DNA from 3 places in the Massilia sp. 2TAF26 genome. Region 3 is predicted to be linked to each of the others. Evidence: predicted binding sites of a transcription regulator. Region 3 holds the regulator's gene; each other region holds the start of a gene.
The links. Region 3 encodes HrcA, which represses chaperone genes, less so after heat shock. Its sites were predicted from a motif close to TTAGCACTCNNNNNNNNNGAGTGCTAA; they were not measured.
Positions count from the first base shown of each region.

Region 1: a site for HrcA is predicted at 2,980-3,006, ahead of groES (co-chaperone GroES). Genes of this name have one in related genera too.
Region 2: a site for HrcA is predicted at 2,761-2,787, ahead of rpoH (RNA polymerase sigma factor RpoH). Genes of this name have one in related genera too.

Region 1 covers NZ_JBFRFV010000021.1:3,888-8,906, forward strand. The annotation lists gene AB4Z32_RS19620 (LysR family transcriptional regulator) at 1-298, shown strand, start outside; gene lgt (prolipoprotein diacylglyceryl transferase) at 301-1,116, shown strand; gene AB4Z32_RS19630 (hypothetical protein) at 1,260-1,466, shown strand; gene AB4Z32_RS19635 (EVE domain-containing protein) at 1,473-1,937, opposite strand; RNA gene ssrS (6S RNA) at 2,009-2,189, opposite strand; gene AB4Z32_RS19645 (cell division protein ZapA) at 2,234-2,545, opposite strand; gene AB4Z32_RS19650 (hypothetical protein) at 2,542-2,793, opposite strand; gene groES (co-chaperone GroES) at 3,081-3,371, shown strand; gene groL (chaperonin GroEL) at 3,411-5,019, shown strand, end outside.
Region 2 covers NZ_JBFRFV010000010.1:37,839-42,857, reverse strand. The annotation lists gene ftsY (signal recognition particle-docking protein FtsY) at 1-903, shown strand, start outside; gene AB4Z32_RS12645 (cell division ATP-binding protein FtsE) at 910-1,569, shown strand; gene ftsX (permease-like cell division protein FtsX) at 1,566-2,486, shown strand; gene rpoH (RNA polymerase sigma factor RpoH) at 2,928-3,818, shown strand; gene AB4Z32_RS12630 (hypothetical protein) at 3,895-5,019, opposite strand, start outside.
Region 3 covers NZ_JBFRFV010000014.1:47,996-53,014, reverse strand. The annotation lists gene dapB (4-hydroxy-tetrahydrodipicolinate reductase) at 1-566, opposite strand, end outside; gene AB4Z32_RS15810 (outer membrane protein assembly factor BamE) at 572-1,189, opposite strand; gene fur (ferric iron uptake transcriptional regulator) at 1,280-1,711, shown strand; gene AB4Z32_RS15800 (alpha/beta fold hydrolase) at 1,775-2,641, opposite strand; gene hrcA (heat-inducible transcriptional repressor HrcA) at 2,724-3,737, opposite strand; gene AB4Z32_RS15790 (HAD family hydrolase) at 3,798-4,511, opposite strand; gene AB4Z32_RS15785 (hypothetical protein) at 4,707-5,019, shown strand, end outside.

The sequences.
Region 1 (5,019 bases), on a different contig from region 3:
CTTCCCGCGCGAGATCTCGCCGGCCCTGCACGACGCCATCCTGTCCTGCTTCCGCGCGGCCGGCATCACCCCCGTGATCGGCCAGCTGGCGATCCAGATGCAGACCATCGTCAGCCTGGTGTCCGGCGGCATGGGGCTGGCACTTGTGCCACAATCCGTGTCTAACCTGATGCGGCCCGGCGTAGAATACCGTGCCCTCGCGGATCCGACCCCGCTCGTCGAGACCGGCATCGCCTGGCGCCGCGACAACCCGTCGCCGGTGCTGAAGGGCTTTCTGGAACTACTGAGGAATCACTGATTATGCTCGTCCATCCGAACCCGGACCCCGTCGCCTTCCACATCGGCCCCGTGCCGATCCACTGGTACGGGATCATGTACGTGGTCGCCTTCGCCCTCTTCATCATCCTCGGCCGCGTGCGCATCAGGACCCAGCTGCACATCCAGGCCCAGGGCTGGACCAAGGAAGACCTGGACGACATGCTGTTCTACGGGATGCTGGGCGTGGTGATCGGCGGGCGCCTGGGCGAGGTGCTGTTCTACCAGCCGGCCCACTTCCTGGCGAACCCGATCGACATCTTCAAGACCTGGCAGGGCGGCATGTCCTACCACGGCGGCTTCATCGGCGTGCTGCTGGCGATGGCGCTGTGGGCCAGGAAGCGCAAGCGCAACCTGCTCGACGTGTACGACTTCATCGCGCCGATGGTCCCGATCGGCTATGCCTGCGGACGCCTGGGCAACTTCATCAACCACGAACTGCCGGGCCGCATGGCCGATCCTTCCCTGCCCTGGGCCATGAAGTGGCCGGGCATCGAGGACCACCTGGTGCATCCGTCGCCGCTGTACCAGATGCTGGTCGACGGCATCCTGGTCTTCGTCATCATGTGGATCTTCGCGCGCAAGCCGCGCCCGCGCCTGGCGGTCGGCGCCCTGTACACCCTGCTGTACGGCTGCGCGCGTTTCTTCACCGAGTACTTCCGCGTGCCGGACTGGGAAACCCACATCCTCGGCATGCCGATCACCTCGGGCCAGGTGCTGTCGGTGCCGATGATCGTGGCCGGCCTGCTGATGCTGGGCTGGGCCTACTCGGACGGTAACAAGCGCGCCGTGCACGCCTAAGAGGTGCGCTTACAAGGCGCATAGGCCTTCTCCTGCACGCGGCTAGGGCGCCGTCCGCTGGACGCGTAGGAGAGAAGCCCGGCCTGCGTTTATCGGTTAAATGGAGCACCGTTCGTCGCCACATGGGAAACTATCGTGGCCTCATGAAGCACGCCATCTCACCCAGAAAGCTGTATGCGATGCAGCGCATGTCGACCGCATTGAGGCGCGCCGCCGCCGCGCGGCCCTTCGGCGCCGCCACGGACCAGGCCTTGCGCTGGGCCGCGGTCTGGGGCATGTGCGCCGGCATCCGCACGCCGCATACCCGGGTGCGCCTGCGCCGCGAAACGCTGATCGGTACGTCGGTCTGAGCGACGTCAGCTGACGCCGGCCATGTCGAGGATCTTCTTCCACTGCCCCGGCGTCACCGGAGAAATCGACAGCCGGCTGCCCTTCTGCAGCAGCACCATGTCCCCCAGTTCCGGCACGCCGCGCAGCGCCGTCAGCGGCAGGTAGCGGCCCTGGCCGGCCGCCTGCACGTCCACCGAGATCCAGCGCGGATTCTCGCGCGTGGCCTTCGGATCGAAGTAAGGGCTGCTTGCGTCGAACTGCGAGGCATCCGGATACGGGGTACTGGCAACCCGCGCGATGCCCGCCACGCCCGGCACCGCGCAGCTGGAGTGATAGAACAGGACGCCGTCGCCGACTTCCATCTGGTCGCGCATGAAATTGCGGGCCTGGTAGTTGCGAACCCCGAACCAGGCGACTGTCTTGTCCGGCGCATTCAGGACGTCGTCGAAACTGACTTCATCGGGTTCGGATTTCATCAACCAGTAGCGCATGCGGTTCACTCCAAAAGAACGTGGACAATAAAAAAGCGGCTGCGCACATAAAGTGTCGCAACCGCTCCGATTGTAGCCCCGCCTGTGCCGTTTTTGCCGGCATCCCGAACCTGACGGCTCAAGGTGGTCACAGTCAGCTCAATTTCGGGTTCGTCAAACTAGTGACGATCACGCCCACCGAGAATGTTCCGCAACCTATGCGATTGAATGGTTCAAGGAATATATGGCAAATCTCGAACACCGCAGGGTAGCCGCCAGTTTACTACGATGAACCGGCATGTCAAACGAATTTGATCTCAGAACAGGTTTTCCTGCGGCGCCAGAGCCTGATCCAGCACCGAGTTCATCGCTTCCAGTTTCTGCTTGACCTCCAGCATGGACTGATCGCCGAGCGGGCCTTGCGGCGATTTCACGGACAGGAATTCGGCAGCCACCGACAGCGCGGCCATGACGGCGATGCGGTCGGTTCCCTTGACCTTGCCCGAGTCGCGCAGGGCGCACATCTTGCTGTCGAGGTAGTGGACCGCTTCGCGCAGGGTCTGCTGTTCGCCTTCCCGGCAAGCCAGGCGGTAGGATTGGCCCATGATGAGCACATCGAGCTGGATCATTGCGCGGCCTCCTCGTCGTCAGAGTTGGCGGAGGCGTCCTCGTCGACGGACACCTCGGCGGGTTCGAGTTGGGCGAGCATCGCTTCGACGCGTTGCTGGGCCTGCAGCAGCCGGTTCTTGAAATCGACGTTCTCCGCGCTCAGCAGGGCGTTGGCCTGGCGCAGCAAATAGTTCTCGCTGCGCAGCGATTGGGCCAGCTGGGCGAGGCGGTCGATTTTATCGGACAGTTCTTGGAATTCGGAAATCATCCATAACTATAGGATCGGGATCGATTTTTCGTCAACAGATGCCGTGCCGTGCGCGGGTTTCAAGAAATGAATGGTAGGCTTCTGCGCTTTCCTACCCCGCGCGGGTCGATCCGCTTGCGGAACATCAAAAAAGACTGGCAAATCCCCAACATCACCGCTTGAAATGGGAAATTATCGTCCCTATAATTAGCACTCGTTAGTGAAGAGTGCTAACAACTCTTTGCACCGCAGCCGATACCGGGGCGGTTATCAAACGAACAGTCAATCAACAATCAAAGGAGTTTTGCATGAACCTTCGCCCATTGCACGATCGCGTGATCGTGAAGCGTCTCGACCAGGAAACCAAAACTGCGTCCGGCCTGATCATCCCCGATGCAGCGGCCGAAAAACCGGACCAGGGTGAGATTCTCGCCGTGGGCAACGGCAAAGTGCAAGAAAACGGCAACGTCCGTCCGCTGGAAGTGAAAGTCGGCGACCGCGTGCTGTTCGGCAAGTACTCGGGCCAGACCGTCAAGGTCAACGGCGAGGAACTGCTGGTCATGCGCGAAGAAGACATCATGGCCGTCGTGGCCCAGTAATCAGTCCAAACACTTTCCTGAATACGGAGAATTAATAAAATGGCAGCTAAAGACGTAATTTTCGGCGATGTGGCACGCGCCAAGATGGTCGAGGGTGTGAACATCCTGGCCAACGCAGTCAAAGTCACCCTGGGCCCGAAAGGCCGCAACGTGGTGCTGGACCGTTCGTTCGGCGCCCCGACCGTCACCAAGGACGGCGTCTCGGTCGCGAAAGAGATCGAGCTGAAAGACAAGCTCATGAACATGGGCGCGCAGATGGTCAAGGAAGTCGCTTCGAAGACCAGCGACAACGCCGGTGACGGCACCACCACCGCGACCGTGCTGGCGCAAGCCATCGTGCGCGAAGGCATGAAGTTCGTTGCTGCCGGCATGAACCCGATGGACCTGAAGCGCGGCATCGACAAGGCCGTCGCAGCGACCGTCGAAGAACTGAAGAAGATCGCCAAGCCGACCACCACCTCGAAAGAGATCGCCCAGGTCGGCACCATCTCGGCCAACTCGGATTCGTCGGTTGGCGAGCGCATCGCTGAAGCGATGGAAAAAGTCGGCAAGGAAGGCGTCATCACCGTCGAAGACGGCAAGTCGCTGAACGACGAGCTGGACATCGTCGAAGGTATGCAATTCGACCGCGGCTACCTGTCGCCGTACTTCATCAACAACCCGGACAAGCAGGTTGCCGTTCACGAGAACCCGTTCGTCCTGCTGTGCGACAAGAAGATCTCGAACATCCGTGACCTGCTGCCGGTGCTGGAGCAAGTTGCCAAAGCTGGCCGTCCGCTGGTCATCGTCGCCGAAGACATCGAAGGCGAAGCCCTGGCGACCCTGGTGGTCAACAACATCCGTGGCATCCTGAAGACCGTCGCCGTCAAGGCCCCGGGCTTTGGCGACCGCCGCAAGGCCATGCTGGAAGACATCGCCATCCTGACCGGTGGCCAGGTCATCGCCGAAGAAGTCGGCCTGACCCTGGAAAAGGTCACCCTGGCTGAACTGGGCCAGGCAAAGCGCATCGAAGTAGGCAAGGAAAACACCATCATCATCGATGGCGCTGGCGCCGCTGAAGCGATCGAAGCACGCGTCAAGATGGTCCGCGTCCAGATCGAAGAAGCGACCTCGGACTACGACCGCGAAAAACTGCAGGAACGCGTTGCCAAGCTGGCCGGCGGCGTTGCCGTGATCCGCGTCGGTGCCGCTACCGAAGTCGAGATGAAAGAGAAGAAAGCACGCGTGGAAGACGCGCTGCACGCTACCCGCGCTGCCGTCGAAGAAGGCATCGTCCCGGGCGGCGGCGTGGCCCTGCTGCGCGCCCGCGCTGCAATCAAGGTGCAAGGTGACAATCCGGACCAGGAAGCCGGCATCAAGATCGTCCTGCGCGCCATGGAAGAGCCGCTGCGCATGATCGTCCAGAACGCCGGTGAAGAGCCGTCGGTGGTCGTGTCGGCCGTGCTGGCCGGTACCGGCAACTACGGCTACAACGCCGCCAACGGCACCTACGGCGACATGGTCGAAATGGGCGTGCTGGACCCGGCCAAGGTCACCCGCTCGGCACTGCAGAACGCAGCGTCGATCGCTGGCCTGATGCTGACCACCGACTGCATGGTCTCCGACATCGCCGAAGACAAGCCGGCCGGTGGCATGGGCGGTATGGGCG
Region 2 (5,019 bases), on a different contig from region 3:
GAGAAAAAGAAATCCTGGATGGCGCGCCTGAAGGCCGGCCTGTCCAAGACGTCGAGCAACCTGTCCCTGCTGTTCGTCGGCGCGCGCATCGACGAAGACCTGTACGAAGAGCTGGAATCGGCCCTGCTGATGTCGGACGCCGGCATGGACGCCACCCAGTATCTGCTCGACAACCTGCGCCGCAAGGTCAAGGAAGACAAGCTGCTCGACGCCGCCGCCGTCAAGGCCGCGCTGAAGGAGCTGATGGTCGACCTGCTGCGTCCGCTGGAAAAGCCGCTCGAACTCGGCCGCCACGAGCCGCTGGTGATGATGATCGCCGGCGTCAACGGCGCCGGCAAGACCACCACCATCGGCAAGCTTGCCAAGCACATGCAGCGCTTCGAACAGTCGGTGCTGCTGGCCGCCGGCGACACCTTCCGCGCCGCCGCCCGCGAGCAACTGATGGTCTGGGGCCAGCGCAACAACGTCACCGTGATCTCGCAAGCTTCGGGCGACCCGGCCGCGGTCGCCTTCGACGCGGTGCAGTCGGGCCGCGCGCGCGGCGTCGACGTGGTCATGGTCGACACCGCCGGCCGCCTGCCGACCCAGTTGCACCTGATGGAAGAGCTCAAGAAGATCAAGCGCGTGATCGGCAAGGGCATGGAAGACGCTCCGCACGAAGTCCTGCTGGTCATCGACGGCAACACCGGCCAGAACGCGCTGGCCCAGGTGAAGGCCTTCGACGACGCCCTGAACCTGACCGGCCTGGTGATCACCAAGCTGGACGGCACGGCCAAGGGCGGCATCCTGGCCGCCATCGCGCGCACCCGCCCGGTGCCGGTGTACTTCATCGGCGTGGGCGAAAAGCTGGAGGACCTGCAACCCTTCAGCGCCGACGAGTTCGCCGAGGCGCTGCTGGGGTAAGGCCAGATGATCGAATTCCAGTCCGTCTCCAAAAAATATTCCGCCGACGCACTTGCCCTGAACGATGTTTCGTTCAGCATCGGCAAGGGCGAACTGGTCTACCTCGCCGGCCCGTCCGGCGCCGGCAAGTCGACCCTGCTCAAGATGATCGCCGCCGTCGAGCGTCCGACCAACGGCAGCGTGGTCGTCAACGGCCAGGACATCGGCAAGCTCAAAAAGGCCGGCGTGCCCTTCCTGCGGCGTAACCTGGGCGTGATCTTCCAGCAGCAGCGCCTGCTGAACGACCGCAGCATCCTTGCCAACACGATGCTGCCGCTGATCGTCACCGGCGCATCGACCGCCCAGGCCGAGCAGCGCGCCCGCGCCGCGCTCGACAAGGTCGGCCTGCTCGACCGCGCCAAGGCGATGCCGCTGGAACTGTCCGGCGGCGAGCAGCAGCGCGTGGCGATCGCCCGCGCCATCGTCAACCGTCCGCAGATCATCCTGGCCGACGAGCCGACCGCGAACCTCGACCGCGCCGCGGCCGACCGCGTGATCGACGCCTTGCGCGCCTTCAATGCCGTCGGCGTGACCTGCATGATCTCGACCCACGACGAACAGATCCTGGACGCCGCCGCGCGCGTGATCCGCCTCGAGCATGGCCAGCTGGTGGGAGGTGCGGCATGAACATCTGGTTCCGCCAACACCGCTTCGCCCTCGGCGCCGCTTTTGCCCAGGTGCGCAAGTCGCCGGGCAGCTTCCTGTTCAACGTGCTGGTGGTGTCGCTGGCGCTGACCCTGCCCTTCGCCGGCCTGACCCTGCTCGACAACGTGCGCCCGATGTCGGAACAGCTCTCGGTCGATCCCGAGATCAGCCTGTTCATGAAGACGGACGCCACCCGCGAACAGGCGCAGGCGCTGGCGCCGCAGCTGCAGCGCATCCTGGCCGGCAGCCACGCGAAGATCAGCTTCACGCCGCGCGAGCAGGCGCTGGACAACCTGAAGGCCAAGAGCGGCCTCGCCGACGTCATCGAGACCCTGGGCGACAATCCCCTGCCCGACAGCTACGTGATGAAGCTGCAAGGTTTTACCAGCAGCGCCGACGCTGCCCGCATCGACGGCATCGCCGATCAGCTGCAGGCGCTGCCGGGCGTGGACTCGGTGCAGGTCGACTCGGCCTGGGTGAAGCGCCTGGCCGCCCTGCTGGGCGTGCTGCGCCTGGTGCTGCTGCTGCTGGCGATCACCCTCGGCGTGGTCGTGATCGCGGTGGTGTTCAACACCATCCGCCTGCAGGTACTGACCCAGCGCGACGAGATCGCCGTCTCCAAGCTGCTGGGCGCGACCGACAACTTCATCCACCGCCCCTTCTACTACACGGGCGCCCTGCTCGGCCTGTGCGCCGGCACGGTGGCGCTGGGTGCGGTGGCGCTGGCCCTGCGTCCGCTGAACGCGTCCATCGCCGAGTTCGCCCGCCTGTACGCATCCGAATTCCAGCTCGTGCCCTTGTCGGCGCTGGGTTTGGCAGGCTTGCTTGCCATCAGCGCCGGACTCGGGCTGGTGGGCGCGATGCTGTCGGTGCAGCGGCATCTGGCGCGCCTGAATTAATTATTCTTTCGCTAACTCGGCCGCTGTTCGCCAGAAAAAACCGCGGCCGAGGCGGGGAATACGCCTACAAACGTAAGTGCGCCACTTCACAGACCCCATATCATGTGGGGCCTAACCTGTCTTCTACCAAGTTCAAATCGTAAGAGCGTCACGTTTGACCTCCGTCAACCGTAGCGCTCTCACCTGCTCTACAGTTGAACCAAAGCCACAAAATCAATTCTTTAGAGCAATACTTTAGCAGGACTTAAGGACGTCGTCGGGGATATGGTGGCGGCTAGCACTCACCTCAAGAGAGTGCTAATATTACGTCAGTACTCAACGGAAGTGGCTCAAGAGCACACCGTTCGCATCCCGTAACAAACCGTAAAATTTGCGCCTTCGGGGCGATTTTGCGGTCAAATTGACGATGCAGCACAGATTATTCTACGAGGGAAAATGACTATGTCCGCACAATCCGCATTGGTTCCCGCTGGCACCCGTGCTCTGGGACTGGGTTTCACTGGCAATCTCGGCAACATCGACGCCTATATCTCGGCCGTCAACCGTCTGCCGATGCTGTCCCACGAGGAAGAGGTCTCGCTGGCAAAGAGCTTGCGGGACAAGAATGACCTGGACGCCGCGCAGAAGCTGGTGATGTCGCACCTGCGCCTGGTGGTCTCGATCGCACGCGGCTACCTCGGCTATGGTCTCCCGCACGCCGACCTGATCCAGGAAGGCAATATCGGCCTGATGAAGGCAGTGAAGCGCTTCGACCCGAACCAGGGCGTGCGCCTGGTGTCGTACGCCATGCACTGGATCAAGGCCGAGATGCACGAATACATCCTGAAGAACTGGCGCCTGGTGAAGGTCGCGACGACCAAGGCCCAGCGCAAGCTGTTCTTCAACCTGCGCAGCAACAAAGTGGGCCTGGATGCCATGTCGCCGCAACAGGTGGCCGACATGGCCCAGATGCTGGGCGTCAAGCGCGAAGAAGTGGTCGAGATGGAAACCCGCCTGTCGGGCCGCGACATCGCGCTGGAAGCGCCGACCGACGACGAAGACGACAAGTTCTCGCCGATCGCCTACCTGTCCTCGGACCAGCAGGAGCCGACCAAGGTGCTGGAAGCCAACGACACGGTGCGCCTGCAGTCGGAAGGCCTGGAAACCGCCCTGGGCAAGCTGGACCCGCGTTCGCGCCGCATCGTGGAAGCACGCTGGCTGGCCAACGACGACGGCTCGGGCGCGACCCTGCACACGCTGGCCGAAGAGTTCGGCGTGTCGGCCGAACGCATCCGCCAGATCGAAACGGCGGCGCTGAAGAAAATGAAAACGGCGCTGGCGGCTTACGTGTAATTTGCCGGCGCAGCAGTAAAAAGCGCCTTCGGATCAATGCCAGTCAGCTAAGCTCACTGGCATTTTTTTTACTGAATCAAAACGATGCGCCACCCGCAACTGCGCCGATTGCCTGGCGCACGCTATGGCGCCGTCCGGCAACCAATCGCAGTTCCGACTCCTGCAATTGCGTTTCGCGTGTCAGCGTGTCGATGTGCGCTTCCAGTTCATCGACATGCATCGTATCGAGGTCCAGGCCGACCTGCTGGACGGCATAGGCCAGCAGATTGCGCTCGTTCGGCCGGTAGCCATCCTTGCCGCTTTTGAGACCCATCACGACCACCCCATGCAGAGCGCCGCGGTGGCACATCGGTAAAACCAGCTCACCCAATTCGGAAACGCCTTCAAGGCAGTTGCAGTTGGGATCCCGTTCGAGGGCTGCACGCTGGATCGGGTCCAGTGCCAGCACCGGCTGGGCCCGTCGCAAGGTAGAGACTGCCAACCGCAGGCCGCCATCGCGCGCCAGATAGACCGCCGCCCCGGCGCCTCGGCTGAAACGGTCCAGGGCCGTCACCAGCGCGGCCAGCAGCGCGTCGATCGAAGTGAAATGAACCGCACGGCGCACGAATTCCTGCAGCGCCTTGTCGCGCTCATGGGCGGCCTGGAACAACATGTGTTCTACCCATAGCTCAACCTTGTCATGAATGTGGTGAAGCAGGAAGAGCACGGGCAGCATCACCAATATCTCCAGCACTCTGGGCATGAACCCGAGTGGCATCTCGGGTCCCCGAAATTTACCGATCTCGTGGTCGACCAGACCGAACAGGAAAAGCACCAGCACACTGGCGACGCTTACCACCGTTATCTGGCTTGACAGTGTATGCGGGTCGAATTCAAAGACGCGATGGCGCAGAACCGCATAGAACAAGATGCAGTACATGACCAGCAGACCGCCGAAGCTGGCCATGACGGTGAAATGTACATCGCGGTAACCGGCGTCCAGCATGGGCACCTGTGTCAGGGCCGAAGGCAAGGCTCCGCAAGCGAAGGCCAGCAGCAGCCACTTGTGGCGTATGCGCAGGTTGCCGCGTGATTGGCGCATGCCGTCGACCAGGCTGGCCACGCCGAGCGCCAAACCACCTGCGACGCAGGCCTGGACCAGTAGCGACAGTCCTGGCGCATCTTTCCCCAGTCCAAACCACAAGGCGTATGCGCTGCCGGC
Region 3 (5,019 bases):
TAGACGGCGCACTGTTGCAGGTCGCGGCCGAGGGCGTCGGCGATGACCTCGCCCATCTTCAGCGCGGTGCCGGACGGGGCGTCGACCTTGTGGCGGTGGTGGGCTTCGATGATCTCGATGTCATAGCCCTGCGAGAAGTTCTTCGCCGCCATTTCCAGCAGCTTCAGGGTGACGTTCACGCCGATGCTCATGTTCGGCGCGAACACGATCGCGGTCTTTTCGGCGGCGGCGCGGATCGCGGCCTTGCCGGCTTCATCGAAGCCGGTGGTGCCGATGATCAGCTTGATGCCGTGGGCGGCGCAGTATTCCAGGTGCTCCAGCGTGCCTTCCGGGCGGGTGAAGTCGATCAGGTACTGGGCGCCGGCCAGGCCTTGCTCCAGGCTTGATCGGATCGTCACGCCGGTCAGCTGGCCCGAAAAGGCGCCCGCATCCGAACCGATGAAGGGACTGCCTGCGCGATCGAGTGCACCGGCCAGGGTGGCGTCGTCGGCTGCCGCGATGGTCTCGATCAGCATGCGGCCCATGCGGCCGCTGGCGCCGGCGACGGCAATATTCAATTGCGTCATGACTCTTACTCCCCGCCGCGCTTGGCCGCGTCTTCGCGCTTGCGCTTCAGTTCGTCCAGCGATTCCTGTTCGGTCTTGGTCTCGTACTTCGAGATGCCGATCAGGCGCGAGATGTATTCACGCTCGCTCGGCAGGTTGCCGCCGTCGATCTTGGCCAGCAGGTTGTCCTTGAAGTAGACAGTGACGCGGCTGGTGGTCAGCTCGCCGTTGCCGCGCGCGAGGTAGAAGGGATAGTCCCAGCGGTCGGCGTGGAAGGCGTCCGTCAGCAACGGGGTGCCGAGGATGAACTTGACCTGGTCGCGGGTCTGCCCGACCTTCAGCTGGGTCAGCATTTCCTGGGACACGAAGTTACCCTGCTGGATGTCCGGACGATACGGCGAGAACACCCACAGGAATTTCTGCAGCTTGGTGACGGTGGTCGTCTGCGCGCCCGAATTCGCGATTGCCGCGGACTTGTCGGCATCGGCGGCGACCGCGGCCGGGGCGGTGCTCACCGGCGCTGCCGGCTTGGTCTGGTTACGCCAGGATGCGCAGCCGGAGACCGTCAGCGCCGTGACGGCAAGGCCGGCCACGAGCGCGGCCCGGGCGTGGGAACGATGGAAAACGGCATTCATGACGCGCATATCTAACCTTAAAAACGATTGAGCGAGATTCTAGAAACGCTATATCATAAAGCACTACGCCTATCTCGGCCCATCTAAGAGTAACAAAACATGAGCAACAACCCAACCGACCTGAAGGCCAGCGGCCTCAAAGCGACACTGCCGCGGCTCAAAATCCTGGAGATCTTCCAGAACAGCACGGTACGGCACCTGACGGCGGAAGACGTATACAAGACCCTGCTGAACGAGAACATGGACGTCGGCCTGGCGACGGTGTACCGCGTGCTGACCCAGTTCGAACAGGCCGGTCTCCTGAACCGCAATCACTTTGAAACCGGCAAAGCCATCTATGAGCTGAACGCCGGTTCGCACCACGACCACCTGGTCTGCCTCGACTGCGGCCACGTCGAGGAGTTCTACGACGAAGAGATCGAAAGCCGCCAGCAGAAGATCGCCCTCGAGCGCGGTTTCAAGATCGCCGAACACGCCCTCGCCATCTACGGCAACTGCCAGAAGACGGATTGCCCGCACCGGCACCGTTAAGAACCTATCCCAGTAGGCCGGAGTCGCTCCTGCCTACTGGATAGGTTCTAAGCTGCGCGTCTCCTACAGCTTGTCCTGCGCCGCGCGCCGGCTGGCCGCGGCGATGACCTTGTTCACCGCCGCGATCACCAGTTCCGGCTCTTCCTTCTGAATGTTGTGCCCGCTTTTCAGGGTCAGCACCTGGGAGCCTTCGCTGAACTGGCGCAGGAAATCGGCGTGCAGGTCGCGCTTCAGGGCGACCGCCTCCACGCTCTGCAGGAAGAATTCCGGCTTGTCGAACTGCTGCACCGAGGTCAGGACGACCACCGGCACGTCCGGCAGCTTGCCGTCCAGCGGCGGCGGCAGCGCCCCCTGGTCGAGGACCGGCTTCAGCGCGTCGTACTCCGCCCTGAACCTGGCCGGCACGAGGGCGTCGAACTGCCGGTCGTCGTCCGCCGCGCGCCTTGCATCGAGCCTGCGCAGGCCCGGATTGAAGCGTTCGTCGGCCGGGTCGACCAGCACCAGGCCGGCCACCTGGCCGGGATGACGCAGCGCGAAGGCGCGCGCCAGCAAGCCGCCGTAGGAATGGCCGACCAGGATGAAGGGCGGCTTCAGCCCCGCCGCGGCCACCAGCTGGTCGAGCTCCCGGCTGCTTTGGAGGATGCTGCGCGGTTCGGGGCGCGGGTCGGAGCTGCCATGGCCGGCGCGCGAATAGCTCATGACGTGCGCCGACTTCGACAGCTCCGGCGCCACCTTGCGCCAGGTATCCAGGCCGGTGCCGAAGCCGGATTCGAAGATGACGGTATAGCGTCCGCTGCCCTGCTCCGCCGCCTGCACCTGCCAGGCGCCCACGGCGATGCGCTCCTCCGGCGCGGAGGCGCCGGTGCGTGCGACGGCGCCGCACACCAGCACGATGGCGGCGAGAATAAGGGGACGTCTGAATCGGTTCACGGCAATTCCTTGGCGGATGGCGCGCGCGGCGCAATGAACCGACTATATCCGCCGGGGGTTCCTGCCGAAACTGTAAGAAACCTCAGGAGTGGCTGAGCGCGTTCGAGAGGAGCTTGGCCGTGATATCGACGATCGGGATCACCCGCTCATAGGCCATGCGGGTCGGGCCGATCACGCCGAGGGTGCCGACGATCTTGCCATTCACCTCGTAGGGCGCGGTGACCACGCTCATCTCGTCCATCGGCACCAGCTTGGATTCGCCGCCGATGAAGATCTGCACGCCACCGGCCTTGCTGGAGACGTCCAGCAGCTGCATCAGGCCGGTCTTCTGCTCGAACATCTCGAACATCTGGCGCAGCGAGCTCATATTCGACGAGAGGTCGGCCACCGACAGCAGGTTGCGCTCGCCCGAAATGATCATGTCGTCGGTTTCCTGCAGGGCTTCGCTGCCCGCATCCACCGCGGACTGCATCAGGCGCGCCATGTCGTCGCTCAGCTTGCGCAATTCTCCGGTCAGGCGCGCACGCACCTGGTCGAAGGACAGGCCGGCGAAATTCTGGTTCAGGTAGTTGGCCGATTGCGTCAGCTCGGAGGGGCTGTAGTCGACGTCGGTCAGCAGCAGGCGGTTCTGGACGTCGCCGCGCGGGTCGACGATCACCAGCAGGATGCGTTTTTCCGACAGGCGCAGGAATTCGATCTGCTGGAACGCCGATTCGCGCCGCGGGCTCTGCACCACGCCGGCGAACTGCGACAGCGAGGACAGCATCTGGGCCGCGTTGGCGATCACCTTCTGCGGCTGGTGCGCGGGCAGGCGCATGCCGGCTTCGACCGCGTTCTCGTCGATCTGCCGCACGGTGAGCAGGGTGTCGACGAAGATGCGGTAGCCGCGCGGCGTCGGGATCCGGCCGGCCGAGGTGTGGGGGCTGGCGACATAGCCCATCTCCTCGAGGTCGGCCATGATGTTGCGGATCGTGGCCGGCGACAGGTCGAGGCCGGAAATCTTCGACAGCGCGCGCGAGCCGACCGGCTGGCCGTCGGCGATATAGCGCTCGACCAGGGCTTTCAGCAGGGTTTGTGCACGGTTATCGAGTTGCATGGTTCACATTATGCCTGTTCGCCCGCCGCGTGTGCAGTCATGCGTGCCGTCAACCACGCTTCAGGCATGGTTGCGCTCGAGCCAGTCCAGCAGTTCGTCGACATCGCGCACGATCGCGTCCGGCTCGACGCCGTGTTCGATATGCTTGCGGCTGCCGTTGCGGTTCATCCAGACCCCGCGCAGGCCGGCGCGCTGGGCGCCCTGGACGTCGAGCAGCACGTCGTCGCCCACATAGACGGCGTCAAGCGGGGCCACGCCCAGTTCGCGGCAGCCGGCCAGGAAGATCGCCGGATCCGGCTTGGCCACGCCGAACGCGGGCGCCGATACCGACGCCCGGAAATGGTGGGCCAGGCCGATGGTCCGCAGGTCGGCATTGCCGTTCGTGATCGCGCCGAGCAGCACCTTGTTTTTCAGGCGCAGCAATCCCGGCACCACGTCGTCGTAAGGCACCACGGCGTTGCGCGCGGCAAAGAACTCGGCCATCGCCAGCTCCACCTTGGCGGCATCCTCGCCGGCCTGTTCGAAGGCGGCGAGCAGGCCGGCGCGGCGCAGCTTGCCCAGGTCGAGCTGGAACTCCGGCTTCTGCGCCAGCAGTTCCAGGCGCGCCTGGCGCAGGCTGTCGATGGTGAAGCGCTGGGCCACGCGCGGCGCGTGCTCGCGCAGCCAGGCGAACAGGATCTCTTCGGCTTGCAGGATCACCGGGGCGATCGGCCACAGCGTGTCGTCCAGGTCGAAAAGGAGGGCCTTGGGCCAGGCGCGTGGGGTCGTCGTCATGCTCGGGGGTCGGAGGGAGGGCGGGTCAAGGATAGCGAGGCCGGCCTTGAAAATCAACGGCATGCAGATGTCGTTACACCGTGATACAAAGGCAAATGAGGCTGCGGCTTGGCAAATGCTCTAAAATGTCGGGCAATATTCTACTCAGCGGTGCCGCCGGTCCTGCCGTGCGCCATCCCGTCCAACGGAGATTCTATGAAGAGTTCGATCCTGTATGCCGGCGCTGCGCTGGCATGCGCGCTTGGCCTGTCCGCCTGCGGCGGCGGCAGCGGTGACCTGCCCCTGACCGTAACCATCGCCGGCGGCGTGACCAAGGAAGGCCTGGTACTGGTCAACCAGAGCAACGGCGACGAGATCGCGGTTCCGGCCGGCGCTAGCACCGTCCAGTTCAAGAAATACCTGTCGACCGACGACGAGTTCAACATCTCGTACAAGTCCCTGCCGTCGAACGTCAGCGCCTGCACCTTCAGCAACAACAAGGCGCGCGCCAACTACTATACGGTCTACA